DNA from 2 places in the Cryobacterium sp. TMT2-14 genome. Region 1 is predicted to be linked to the other one. Evidence: predicted binding sites of a transcription regulator. Region 1 holds the regulator's gene; the other holds the start of a gene.
What was found. Region 1 encodes LexA, which represses DNA repair genes until DNA is damaged. Its sites were predicted from a motif close to TCGAACANNTGTTCGA; they were not measured.
Positions count from the first base shown of each region.

Region 2: a site for LexA is predicted at 2,742-2,757, ahead of E3O28_RS13865 (HNH endonuclease signature motif containing protein). Genes of this name have one in related genera too.

Region 1 covers NZ_SOFV01000025.1:34,964-41,995, reverse strand. The annotation lists gene hisH (imidazole glycerol phosphate synthase subunit HisH) at 1-424, opposite strand, end outside; gene hisB (imidazoleglycerol-phosphate dehydratase HisB) at 421-1,044, opposite strand; gene E3O28_RS09890 (histidinol-phosphate transaminase) at 1,071-2,150, opposite strand; gene E3O28_RS09885 (LysM peptidoglycan-binding domain-containing protein) at 2,200-2,556, opposite strand; gene lexA (transcriptional repressor LexA) at 2,840-3,544, shown strand; gene metE (5-methyltetrahydropteroyltriglutamate--homocysteine S-methyltransferase) at 3,738-6,080, opposite strand; gene E3O28_RS09870 (methylenetetrahydrofolate reductase) at 6,077-7,032, opposite strand, start outside.
Region 2 covers NZ_SOFV01000040.1:105,931-112,962, forward strand. The annotation lists gene E3O28_RS13855 (Sec-independent protein translocase TatB) at 1-177, opposite strand, end outside; gene E3O28_RS13860 (O-methyltransferase) at 264-896, shown strand; gene E3O28_RS13865 (HNH endonuclease signature motif containing protein) at 1,181-2,734, opposite strand; gene E3O28_RS13870 (DUF3117 domain-containing protein) at 3,165-3,341, opposite strand; gene E3O28_RS13875 (hypothetical protein) at 3,405-4,622, opposite strand; gene dapE (succinyl-diaminopimelate desuccinylase) at 4,598-5,692, opposite strand; gene dapD (2,3,4,5-tetrahydropyridine-2,6-dicarboxylate N-succinyltransferase) at 5,710-6,690, shown strand; gene E3O28_RS13890 (citrate synthase) at 6,966-7,032, opposite strand, start outside.

The sequences.
Region 1 (7,032 bases):
AGAAGCGCTCCTGCTCGAGGCCATGGAACAGCGTCGAGCCCTCCCCCGGCGTGACCGTGTCCCAGCCCATGTGCGGCAGCACCGGCGCCGTCAGCTGCGTCACGGTGCCGGGCCATTCGCCCAGCCCCTCCGTGTCCACGCCGCGTTCGACGCCGTGCTCGAACATGATCTGCATGCCCACGCAGATGCCCAGCACCGGGCGTCCGCCCGCGATCCGGCGGTCGATGATCTCGTCGCCGTGCACCGCCTTCAGAGCCTGCATGACGGCGCTGAACGCGCCCACGCCGGGCACGACGAGCCCGTCGGCCTCAAGCGCCTGACGGCGGTCGCCGGTCAGCGTCACCTCGGCCCCGGCGAGTTCGAGTGCCTTGACGGCGGAGTGCACGTTTCCGGTGCCGTAGTCGAAGACAACGACGCTGGTCACAGCGCACCCTTGGTCGAGGGGACGCCGGACACCAGCGGGTCGAGCGCCTTCGCCTGGCGGAACGCGCGGGCGAACGCCTTGAATTCGGCTTCGGCGATGTGGTGCGGGTCGCGGCCGCCCTGCACGGTGACGTGCACCGTGAGGCCGCCGTTGAAGGCGATAGCCTCAAACACGTGGCGCACCATGGAGCCGGTGAAGTGGCCGCCGATCAGGTGGAACTCGAAACCGGCCGGCTCGCCCTGGTGCACGAGGTAGGGGCGCCCGGAAATGTCGACGACGGCCTGTACGAGGGCCTCGTCGAGCGGCACGACGGCGTCACCGTAGCGGGAGATGCCGGATTTGTCCCCGAGAGCCTGCTTGATCGCCTGGCCGAGCAAGATGCCGACGTCCTCGACCGTGTGGTGCACATCGATCTCGATATCGCCGCGGGCGCGCACGGTGAGGTCGGTCAACGAGTGTTTCGCGAAGGCCGTGAGCAGGTGATCGAAGAACGGGACCGACGTCTGGATGTCCGACTCACCGGTGCCGTCGAGATTGAGCGACAGGTCGATGCTCGACTCGCTGGTCTCGCGCTGCAGGTGGGCGAAACGGGGCGAGGTGGTCGCGAAAGAGAAGCTCATACGACTAGTTTATTGGCCCGCGCCGTTCACGGCCGCCCAAGCGCCTCGAGGGCGTCGAGGAACGCCGTGGTCTCGGCCTCGGTGCCGGCGCTGACCCGCAGGTGGCCCGGGATGCCGACGTCGCGCACAAGGATGCCTTCCGCCAGCAGCGCCTCGAAGGTGGCCCGAGGGTCCTCAACGCCGCCGAACAGCACGAAGTTGCTCGCACTGCGCAGCGGAGTGTAGCCAAGCCGGGCCAGTTCGCTCACGATGCGGTCCCGCTGCCCGCGGATGTCGTCGACCATGGCAAGCATCGCGGGCGTGTGGACGAGCGCGGCGACCGCGGCAGCCTGGGTGAGCGCGGACAGGTGGTAGGGCAGACGAACCAGGCGGAGGGCATCCGTCACGGCGGGATCGGCGGCCAGATAGCCGACGCGCACACCGGCGAAGGCGAACGCCTTGCTCATGGTGCGGGACACCAGCAGGCGCTCCCGGCCGGGAAGCAGGCTCAGGGCGGTTGGCGCGTCATCCGTCCCGAACTCGGCGTACGCCTCGTCGACGACAACGATGCCGTCGCTCGCATCGTAGACGGCCGCGATCGTTTCCAGGGACAGGGGCGTGCCGGTGGGGTTGTTCGGCGAGCAGAGGAAGACGAGGTCAGGGGCAACCCGGTCGACCCACTCGAGCGCCGTGGCCGGGGAGAGTTCGAACTTTGCGTCACGACCGCCCGCGATCCAGCGGGTGCCGGTGCCGGAGGCCAGCAGAGGGTACATGGAGTAGGTCGGCGCGAAGCCGAGCACGGACCGACCCGGGCCGCCGAAGGCCTGCAGCACCTGCTGAAGAACCTCGTTGGAACCGTTGGCGGCCCAGATGTTCTTTCGGGTGAGGCCGTGACCGAGATAACGGGCGAGGGAATCCCGCAGCTCGGTGAACTCCCGATCGGGGTATCGGTTCACGGTCGTGACCGCCACGGCCAACGCCGCCACGATGTCCTGCGCCACCTCAGCCGGGATGCCGTGGGTGTTCTCGTTCACGTTGAGAGCCACCGGCACGTGCAACTGCGGCGCCCCATAGGGAGTGAGTCCGCGCAGATTATCGCGAAGGGGCAGATCGTTGAGACTGGTCACTCCCCCAATATTACCGGGGTGAGACCGGCGGGGGCTCGCCGCGGGTAGTTCACAGGTCGTTCGGAAGCGCCAGCCGCTGACCGGGCTGCACGCTGTCGGACGGCAGCTGATTGAGGCTCACAATCTCGGCGATCACCTCGCGCGGATCGGACGTGGGCGCGATTGTCTCGGCAAGTTGCCAGAGCGACTGCCCCGACTTGATGGTGACGTAGTCGAAGGCCGAGGCCACGTGAGCGACGGTCGAGTTCTCGGCGGCGGCGATGCCTCCGTTGAGGGCGACGGCCAGGGCCACGGCCACGAGCGGAAAGGCAGCCAGGGACGTGAAAACGACGCGACCGCGCCGGGTGAGTCGGAGCCGGGTGCGTCCGGTCGCGATGGGGGCGCCTCGTTCAAGTGCAGTGCTCATGTGATACCTCCTGTGAGAAGACGCATCCGACTCTCGGCCGGGAGAGCCGGATGCGAACTTATGTTCCGAATGTATATTCGATTATTCGAACAATCAAGCTTTATTCGGTAGTTTCTGAAATATTTATTCCGACTCACTCGAATACATGTTTGTATAATGAGCTCAACGCGGATACAGTTTCGATTGTTGATTGACACTCAATCAGGCACCCCCGACATTCGCGTGAATCGGCGGCATTCGCTGCTTGCTGCCAGCGCATCAATCAAAACGAGGAGCGACGAACGTGGCACAGAACACCAGCGGTCCCCGCGACAAGGGCGGCACCAGACGGCGCAAGAGCCTCAGCGAGAAGCAGCTCGCCATCCTCGACGTCATCCAGCGCTCGGTCAGCCAACGCGGCTATCCGCCGAGCATGCGCGAGATCGGCGACGCCGTCGGCCTGTCGTCACTGTCGAGCGTCACCCACCAGCTCAACCAGCTGGAACTGAGCGGTTACCTCCGCCGAGACCCGAACCGTCCCCGAGCACTGGAGGTGCTCATCGAGATTCCGCAGTCGCCCGAAGACACGACGGCCGGAGCCTCGGAAAGTTTCCACACCGGAGTGCAGGTCGGCGACGCCGCCATGGTTCCGCTCGTCGGTCGCATCGCCGCCGGCATCCCGATCACCGCCGAACAGCAGATCGACGAGATTTTCCCGCTACCCCGCCAGCTGGTGGGCAAGGGCGATCTGTTCATGCTCAAGGTGTCGGGCGAATCGATGATCGACGCCGCCATAATGGACGGCGACTGGGTCGTCGTGCGGCAGCAGAAGACCGCCGAAAACGGTGAAATCGTTGCAGCCATGCTCGACAACGAGGCAACCGTCAAGGTCTTCCGCCAGCGCGACGGGCACACCTGGCTACTGCCCCGCAACACCAACTTCGAACCCATCGTCGGCGATCACGCCGAGATTCTGGGGAAGGTTGTGGCAGTGCTGCGGTCGGTTTAGGGCATCAGCAGTCAAGCACATCAGCATTTCAGGCGGACTCTTGGTCTCAACGGTTTCGACCAGCGTCGTGGAGACGCGCGAGTGTTGAGTCACCATGGTTATTTCGGTCGGGTCTTGTGAGCCGGGTCTTGTGGGCCGGGCACGAACACTGTTCTTGGTGTCGTGCCCGGCTTTTGTGTGGGTGGAGGCGGGGTCAGGCGGAGACGGAGGAGGTCAGGCGGGCGCGGAGGATGCGGGTGGCGGCGAGCATGTTGTGCAGGGACTGGACGGTTTCGGTGTAGCCGCGGGTTTTGAGGCCGCAGTCGGGGTTCACCCAGAGCCGGGTGGCCGGGATGGCCGCCGCGGCGCGCTCGAGCAGGTCGGTGAGTTCGGACACGCTCGGCACACGCGGCGAGTGGATGTCCCACACTCCCGGGCCGATACCGTGGTCGAAGCCCTGGGACCGGATATCGCCCACCACCTCCATGCGAGAGCGTGCCGCCTCGATGCTGGTCACATCGGCGTCCAGGTTGCGGATCGCGTCGATGACCACCCCGAACTCCGAGTAGCAGAGGTGGGTGTGGATCTGGGTGGCCGCGGCCGCACCGGCCGTCGCCAGGCGGAAGGACCCCACCGACCAGTCGAGGTATTCCGCCTGGTCCTTCTGCTTCAACGGCAGCAGCTCCCGCAGCGCGGGCTCGTCGACCTGGACGATCTGAATGCCGGCCGACTCCAGGTCGGCGATCTCGTCCCGGAGGGCCAGGGCCACCTGCCTGGCCGTCTCGCCCAGCGGCTGGTCGTCGCGCACGAACGACCACGCGAGGATCGTGACCGGACCGGTGAGCATCCCCTTGACGGGCTTGGGCGTCAGCCCCTGCGTGAACGCCGACCACTCGACCGTGATGGGCCGCGGCCGGGACACGTCACCCCAGAGGATCGACGGGCGCACGCACCGGCTGCCATAGGACTGCACCCAGCCGTTCTCGGTGACCGCGAAGCCGTCCAGGTTCTCGGCGAAGTACTGCACCATGTCGTTGCGTTCCGGCTCCCCGTGCACGATCACGTCGAGGCCGATGTCTTCCTGCAGCGAGACGACCCGACGGATTTCGGCGCGCATCAGGTCCCGGTAGTCCGCGGTGCTCAGCACCCCCCGTACCAGCTGCGCCCTGGCCCGACGGATGTCCCCGGTCTGCGGGAAGGATCCGATCGTGGTCGTCGGCAGGAACGGCAGCCCGAGGGCCATCTCCTGGGCTGCCACTCGGGCTGCGTAGGCGCCCCGGGTGAAGTCGCCCGGAGCGAGCGCGTCGGCGCGCACCCGAACGGCGCCATCGTGGACTCCGGGAGCCACCCCCCGCGCGTCGAGGGCCGCGGAGGCCGCAGAGAGGTCGATCTCGATGGCACGGCGGCCCAGACTGAGGCCGCGGGCGAGTGTGGCAACCTGCGCGACCTTCTGATCCGCAAAGGCCAGCCAGGTCTTCAGGTCGTCGTCCAGCGCCGATTCGTCGTCGACGTCGTGGGGAACGTGCAGCAGCGAGGTAGAGGTGGAAACCGAGATCCGCGGCGAGAGGCGGACCAGGCCGGCCGCCGTGTCGAAGGCGGCGGCCAGGTCGCCGCGCCAGATATTGTGGCCGTCAATGACGCCGGCCACGAGAGTGGTCGTGTTTAGTCCGGGGGTCTCCGCCGGCACGCTTCCCCGCACGAGGTCAAGCCCGATGGCTTCCACCGGGGTGATGGCAAGAACGGGTAGGGCGTCGTCGAGGCTGCCGTACGGCGCGGCGACAAACAGGGCGGGACGCTCGGCGAGGGCGCCGAGGGTGTTGTAGGCGAAGCGGAGGCCGGCGAGGGCATCCGTTCTCGGGATGTCGATGCTCTCGCTGACCAGGGCAGGCTCGTCGAGCTGCACCCATTCGGCTCCAGCGGCGCGCAGCCGCTGCAGGAGGGCGGCGTAGACCGGCACAAGGTCGTCGAGGCGGTCAAGCGGACTGAATCCGGCCGGGGCCTCGTCGCTGGGCTTGCTCAGCAGCAGGAAGGTGACCGGGCCGACGATGACGGGCCGGGTCAGGAATCCGGCCGCCTTCGCCTCCTCGAACTCGCGCACCAGGCGGGTGCCGGCGAGGGTGAACTCGGTCTCGGGGCCGATCTCCGGCACCAGGTAGTGGTAGTTGGTGTCGAACCATTTGGTCATCTCCAGCGGCGGATTCTCCCCTTCGCCGCGGGCGAGGGTGAAGTAGCCGGCCAGGTCGAGGTGGCCGTCCGCGCCCCGCAGATGCGCGAACCGGGCGGGGACGGCGCCCACCGTGCTCAGGGCATCCAACATCTGGTCGTAGTAGGAGAAGGATTCCGGGATGGACGAGTCGTCCCGGCCGAGTCCCAGCTGCACGAGGCGCTTCCTGGTGCTCTGGCGCAGGGCGGCCGCGGTCGCTTCGAGCTCGTCGGCGCTGACCGATCCGGCCCAGAACGCTTCGACGGCCTTCTTCAGTTGGCGGCGCGGCCCGATGCGCGGGTAGCCCAGGATGGTGCCGGCGGGAAAGGCGGGAAAGGCGGAAGTGTGGGTCATGAGTTCTCCTTGACGGGGTGAGGGGCAGGCAGTGCGGAAGCAGGCAGGGTGGGGGTGAGCAGACCGCAGCCGTCGAGCACGGCGAGCACGGTCTCGTGCTGGTTGAAGGCGTAGAGGTGCAGCCCGGGGGCACCGCCGGCGATGAGTTGCCGGGCCAGTTCGGTGGCCTGACGGATGCCGATCTCACGCTGGCCTTCCTTCGTCGGCTCCACCTCGAGCGCGATCGCCAGCTCGGACGGCAGTTCCTCGCCGGACAACTCGAGGATGCGGCGCAGGCGGGCCGGGCTCGTGACCGGCATGATCCCGGGCAGGATCGGGAATTCGACCCCGGCGGCACGGGCTCGCAGGATGAAGCTGAGGTAGTGGTCGGCGTGAAAGAAGAGTTGCGTGATCGCCAGGTTGGCGCCGGCGGCCTGCTTGGCCAGGAGCGCGTCGATGTCCTGGGTGGCCGACCGGGAACGCGGGTGGCCGTTCGGGAAGGCGGCCACGGCGATGCGTACCTTCTCCCGTTCCCGCTTGATCGTGCGGGCGGCAGGGAGTCCCGGGATCACGGCCTCGCGGTACGGCACCCGCTCGGCCTGCACCCGGTGGATCAGCTGCACCAGTTCCGCGGCGCTGCCCAGGTCGCCGAGGAAGGCCTCACCCTCCCGAATGCCTTCCGGCGGGTCGCCACGCAGGGCCAGGAAGCTCCGCACCCCGGCGTCCAGAAACTCCCGGATCAGCTGGCTCGATTCCGCGTTGGACGAGCCCACGCAGGTGAGGTGGGCCAGCGGGTCCACGGTGGTGGTGCGCAGGATGTGGGTGAGCACGTCCAGGGAGGAGCGCCGGGAGGAGCCGTTCGCACCGTAGGTGACCGAGATGAATTCCGGGCCGGCCGCGGCCAGCCGCTCGATAGTGGCGTGCAGCACGGAGGTGGCAGCATCCGATGTGGGCGGATACAACTCGAATGAGA
Region 2 (7,032 bases), on a different contig from region 1:
GTCGAAATCCGGGCCCATCTCGTCCCGCATCCGGTCTTTGGCCCCGTTGGCCAGGTTGCGGAGCTGCTTCACGAGACGGGCGAGCTGGGCGGCATAGTGGGGAAGCCGTTCGGGTCCGAGCAGGAAGACGGCGACAATCCCGATCAGTAATATCTTCTCGAAGGTCAAACCGAACATTCCCCCAGAATAACCCCCGGCGAGGCCTCCCCGGACCATGCCCGGCCCCCCTTAGGCTTGACCCATTCATCTACTGGAGTTGCGCTGTGTCTGACAAAGATCTGAACTGGAAATTCTCCGACGACTCAGTCGTGGAGTCCGACGCTGTGGCGCGGGCCAGACAGCAGTCCCTCGAACTCGGAATCGACGCGATTTCTCCGGCGGTCGGCGCTCAATCGGCCGTGATCGCGGCCGCCACCGGGGCCCGGAGCATTCTCGAGGTCGGCACCGGTGCCGGCGTCTCCGGCATCTGGCTGCTCACCGGCGCCCCCGGCGCCACCCTCACCTCGATCGACACCGAGGTCGACCACCAGCAGCACGCCAAAGCCAACTTCGCCGAAGCCGGCATCCCCGCGAACCGGGTACGCCTGATCACGGGTCGGGCAGCGGATGTACTGCCGCGCATGAACGAGAACTCCTACGACATTGTGTTCGTCGACGCCGATCCGCAGTGTGTGATCGAGTATGTCGAGCATGCTCTGCGCCTGGCCCGCCCGGGCGGAACCGTGCTCGTGGCCCACGCGCTCTGGCGCGGCCGCGTGGCCAACCCGGCCCAGCGCGACGATGTGGCGACCGGCTTCCGCACCCTGTTGACCGTCATCGCCTCGTCCACCGCAGTCATCAGTGCCCTCTCTCCTGTGGGCGACGGCCTGCTGCAGATCACCAAGCTCCGCGCCTAGACGGTCGAGCACACCCTCCGGTGGTCGAGCCGATCGGTGGTCGAGTCTGTCGGTCGTCGAGCCTGTCGGTCGTCGAGCCTGTCGAGACCCGGTGCGCCGGCTCCGGAGGCCCACACACCGGCATCCGTTGTCGCCGCCCGCGCTAACGGATGCCCCGGGCCGGGTTCGGAAGATGGCCCGCCTGGTTTCGACGACCTCGACCACCGGGCTCAGGTCGCTCGCGCCCGGGGATTTAAGCTGACGTCGGTCGAGCCGGACGAGACCGGTGACCCGATCCCGGGGACTCACCCTGACGTTGGTCGAGCCTGCCGAGGCCGAGACCGTGCCCGTGCCCGTGCCCGTGCCCGGTTGGCCGGGTTCCCTTCCGCGGCCCGCCAGGTGCGGGTGGGGTCGTAGCAGTAGGGTGCCCGGACTTGGGGTGTGCCGCGGATCATGCGGATGTTCCAGCCGGAGGTGTCGATGCTGTGGTGGTGGTACCAGCACAGCAGGACCCCGTTGGTGATCTCGGTTTTTCCGCCGCGGTACCAGGGGATCACGTGGTGTACTTCGCACCAGGCGGCGGGCACGGTGCACCCCGGAATGATGCAGCCGCCGTCGCGGGCGGCGATGGCGCGGCGTTGGGCCCGGTTGAAGAAACGATTCTCGGTGCTGAGGCTGAGGACCTCGTTGTGCGGCCCGAACCGGATCTCCTGAAATCCGCCGGCGCAGAGCGCCTGCTTCACACTTGTCAGCGAGATCGGCGCTTCGACGCCGTCGATCCAACCCACCCCATGGTCGGCGGTAAGGTCGGCCTGGTTGACGTGGATCATGACGGTGGGGGCGGCGCCGCCCATGGTCGGGGTCCCCGCGTCACGGGTGGCGGCTTCGAACACACCACGGAGGATGTCGGCGCGTTTCTGACCACCGTTACGGTCGTCGCTGAGGGCCGCCGCCTCCGCCCCCGGGATCAGCTGCCCGGCCGCCATGCGCGCCTGTTCTTCTTCGGTCGGAAACTTGGGCGCCGCGTGGGCGGAGAGATACGTGTCGAAGATGGCGTTCATGATGCCGCGGAGCTCCGGCGTGACTCCGCCGCGGAGCGGGTAGAGACCGTCGCGGAAGAGCCCGAACCCGACAGCGCTGCGGGCCTCGGCGACGGGCTCGTTGGGGGCGGTGCCGTCGGGATCGAGGCGAGCCTGCCACTGCCCCGCCATACCCCGCACCAGGTCCGCAGGGAACGCGAACCCCTCCCCGGGCAGGCCGCGGGTGTCGTCGGTGACGGCGCCGGTGGCACTGGCCACCAGGGCACGTTCGGCAGTGCCGAGCTCGTCGGGCGCGACCCGGGCCGCGACCTGGTCGAGGGCGGTGACGATGTTCTCGGCCGCGTCCACGCCGAGGTCCCCGGCGGTGAGGGAATCGGCCACGGCCGGGTAGTAGGGCGGCAACATGCTGGTGCCCGCCCGGCGCGGACTGACGTTCTCGCCCAGGCGCACCCGCCGGTTCGCCTCCCGGGAAGAGACGCGGGTCAGACGGGTGATCAGATCGATGCCGCTGCTGGCCCCGTTCTTATACGCGAGGGACTCATGGCCCAGGATGCGGCGGGACCGCACCGAAATGTCGGCGGCAGAGGCGACCCTGGCCGCATCGACCCGACGGCCGAGGTCTTCAACCGTGCCCAGCACCATCATCGCGTCCGCCTCACCCAAGAGTGAAAAAGACACCGAATCCAGCACGGCCGCCGCCAGGTCACGCACCTGCTGCAGCTGCTGCACGAGGGGTGACTGTGCACGGGGTGCCTGCGCGAGGGGCGGCACCGCCTGCGGTGAGGCGGTGGGGTGGTGCGGAGTGGGGGCTCCAGCCATGCCTACATCGTATACACGTTCTAAGTTGAAGTCAATAGATGAGGTAGGATGACTGTCGAGTTTCGTTTTCCTGTTCTAATCGATTCGGTGACAGAAGGGGGTGGCGACGCGGGGCACGGGTGGTGCGGCGCGGGTTTGCAGGCTGGACTGCCGGGTTTTGGCACGCTCAACCACCGGCGGCGAGCGCAGCCAGCCCGGGGCATCCGTCGTGACGTCAACTCGGAGAAATACGCGACACGCCGGAACTGATGGCGCCCAAACCGGCGTTTCCTAAGATTCTCCGCGTTTACGTGCCGACGGATGCGGGTGGCGGGCCCGGTGACGGGTACCTCCTACGGGCGGTGCGACTGCTGTCCGCGGGAAACCCATCCGCTCCAGGTCGGCAAAAAAGATCGGCCGCACAACCTGAGCTGCGCGGCCGAACCTGGAACTATACGGTCGGCTGGACTACACCGGCGAGGGCATCGTGAAGCTCTTTGGCTTCAGCGTCGTTCACAGAGACGACAAGTCGACCTCCACCTTCGAGCGGAACACGCACGATGATAAGGCGCCCCTCTTTTACAGCCTCCATTGGCCCGTCTCCGGTCCTTGGCTTCATGGCCGCCATGAACTCCCCTTCCATTCATTCGTCTGAACTTCTATTATCTGCCATTACGGGCTGAGACTGTAATTAGGGAGGTGTCCAGTCCGCTCCGTCGACCCCCCAGCACAGCAGGAGCCAGCCCCACTGTCCGGCGATGAACAGCAGCACGATGCCCACCCGGTAGACGGCGCTCCGCGGCTGCGCCACGGCACCCAACAACGGAAACATCGGCATCAGCAGGCGGAAGGTGCTCGACTGCGGGAAAAACACCGCTAGCAGGTAGAGGCCGTAGCTGGCGAGCCAGAACCGCAGGTCAGTGCCCAGTTGGCGCACCGCCGGCAGCAACAGGGTCAGGCCGAACGCCAGGATGAGCCCCGAGACAACGATGATGCCCAGCGGCATCCCGAGCCACCAGACACCGCCCTGGAACCAGGCGGTGAACGGAACGAGTTCCTGGTAGCCGATGTAGGCCGACCGCCAGGCCAGCTCGGTGTCGGTGTAGGCGGTGATCGACCCCGTGGCGATCCAGGCGATGGCCGGCCAGGCCAGGCCGGAAATGCCGCTGAACACGGCAACGGATGACGCCAGCAACCGTTCGCGCACCGAAAACGGGTCTTGTGTCCGGGCAAGCCAGCGGTGCAGGACGTGCAGCCCCAGGGCGAGCGCGAAGGCCAGGCCGCTGGGCCGGGTCAGCGCCATCACGGCGATCACCGGGAACAGCAGCACATACCGCCGCTCGAGCAGCAGGAGAAGTGCCAACGTGAGCAGGAAGAGGTACAGCGACTCGGCATAACCGAACTGCAGCACGGGCGACAGCGGGGCCACACAGAACAGCACCACCGCGAACAACGCCGTCCCGGAGGCCTGTACCGTGCGCATCAGCCGGTAGAACAGCAGGGCGGCGCCGAGGCTGGCGGCCAGGGACACGAATACGGCCACGGGTGCCCACGGCTGCCCGAGGAGCACCATCAGCAGGCGCACGACCACCGGGTAGCCGGGCATGAAGGCCCAGGCGTTCTCCGCGATCTCCCCGCCAGCGGTGAGCGGCAGTGTCGACGGGTAGCCCGCGACGGCGACGATGTTGTACCAGCGGGCGTCCCACATGTTCGCGAACTCCGCGTAGCCGGGTGACACGCCCGTCCACGGGTTGGCGCCCTGCACATTCGCAAGCAGTAGCACCAGGGTGGTCGTGACGAGCCGGGACGCGGCCCAGATCAGGGCGACCAGGGCCCACCATGGCGTGAGCCGGTAGCCGGCCTTCCAGCCGGACGACGCCACGGCTACCCGACGCTTGTGGTCAGCCACGCGCGAAGGCCGTCCTCGCAGTCCGTGATCTGCGCCAGGGCGACGCGTTCGTCGTCGGCGTGGGCCTTCAGCGGGTCGCCGGGGCCGTAGTTGACGGCGGGAATGCCCAGGGCGGAGAAGCGGGCGACATCCGTCCAGCCGTACTTGGGCTTGGCCTCGCCGCCGACCGCGGTCAGGAACTGCAGGGCCAGCGGGGCATCCAGGCCCGGCCGGGCACCCTCGGCCCGGTCGACGACGGTGATCTCGTAGCCCGCGAAGAGCTCCTCCAGGTGCACGATGGCCTCCGCCGAGGTGCGGCTGGGGGCGAACCGATAATTGATGTGCACCATGCACTCATCGGGGATGACGTTGCCGGCGATGCCGCCGCCGATGCCGACGGCGTTGAGGCCTTCGCGGTAGACGAGGCCTTCGACCTCGACCTGCCGCGGCTCGTAGGCCGCCAGGATGTCGATGACGGGCCCGATCTTGTGGATGGCATTGTCGCCGACCCAGCTGCGGGCGGAGTGGGCGCGCAGCCCGAAGGTGCGGATCTCCACGCGCACGTTTCCGTTGCAGCCACCCTCGATCTGGCTGTTTGTGGGCTCGCCGAGGATAGCGAAGTCCCCCGCGAAGAGGTCGGGCCGGTTGAGGGCGAGGCGGCCGAGACCGTTGAGGTCGTCGGAAACCTCCTCGTGGTCGTACCACATCCACGTTACGTCGACGCTGGACGCGGTCAGTTCGGCGGCCAGCTTCAGCTGCACGGCCACGCCGGCCTTCATGTCGACGGTGCCGCGGCCCCAGAGATAGTCGACGCCATCGATGGTCTCGAACCGGGTCGGCAGGTTGTCGTTCAGCGGGACCGTGTCGAGATGGCCGGCAATGATCACGCGCTGGGCCCGACCCAGGTTGGTGCGGGCGACGACGGTGTCGCCGTCGCGGATGATGTCGAGGTGCGGGTACCCGGCCAGCGCGCGTTCCACCGCGTCTGCGATGGCGGCCTCGTTACCGGACACCGACTCGAGGTCGCAGAGCGCCCGGGTGAGCTCGATCGAGGTCGCGGACAGGTCCAGGTTCACGGTGTTTTGGGGCACTCTACTAACCTAGAGCCATGACCTCCGCCGTGCCCCCGACATCCGTTTCCCCCTCGAACGCGTGGGGCTACGGCCTCGCCACCGTCGCCGGCGACGGCACGGTGCTGGACACCTGGTTCCCCGAACCTCGGCTCGGAACCCTGCCGGCCGGGCGCGACCGCTGGATCGTGCCGTCTGAACTCGAGGAATTCGCCGGGGTGGACCCGAGGCGAATGGTGCGAATCGAGGCCGTGACGATCGAGATCGACCTCACCGCTGCGCCTGCCGGAACGTCGGATGCCTACCTGCGCCTGCACCTGCTGTCGCACCTGCTGGTGCGCCCGAACACCCTCAACCTCGACGGCATCTTCGGCCACCTGCCCGCCGTGGTCTGGACGAATGCCGGCCCGATGCTGCCCGCCGACTTCACCCGACTGCGGCCGGCCCTGCAGCGCCACGGCATCCAGACGACCGGAATCGACAAGTTCCCGCCGCTACTGAACTACGTCACGCCCGACCGGGTGCGGATCGCGGACGCGTCCCGGGTGCGTCTTGGGGCGTACCTCTCCCCCGGCACCACGGTGATGCACGAAGGTTTCGTCAACTTCAACGCCGGTACCCTCGGCACCTCGATGGTCGAGGGCAGGATCTCTCAGGGTGTCGTCGTGGGTGACGGCGCCGACATCGGCGGCGGTGCCTCCATCATGGGCACGCTCTCCGGCGGCGGTACCGAACGGGTGTCCATCGGCGAACGGGCCCTGCTCGGGGCCAATTCCGGGGTGGGCATCTCGATCGGCGCCGACAGCGTCGTCGAGGCGGGGCTCTATGTGACCGCCGGCACCAAGGTGCTGCTGCCGGGCCAGCCGCGCACTGCCGACGGCACGACGCCGTCGGTGAAGGCCGTCGAACTCTCCGGGGTCGCGAACCTGCTTTTCCGCCGCAACTCGGTCTCGGGCGCGGTCGAGGTGCTGGCGCGCACCGGCACCGGCATCGTGCTGAACGCCCAGCTGCACGCCTGACGCCGGGCGGCCGGTCCGACGCTCGAGCGCGACCGAAACAACCCGCACGGCGGCGCCTCCGCTGAGTACGCTGCCAGTCGCAAGGGAGTGGCTTGGGAACGACACACCCGACCATCATCGCCGAGGCGCCGCCCGACTACAGCCCCAGGTCCCTGACGAATTCGACGGAGATTCCGCTCGAAATCGCCCTAAACAGGCCGGAAACCGGCATTTTCGGCAGAATCTCCGTCGAATTGGTCCGATCCCGGCAGCGGGCGCGCGGTGCCTCGCGGCGGCTAGCGGCGCGGGAAATCGCGGGCCGGCGACCCGATGTAGAGCTGTTGCGGGCGACCGATCTTGGTC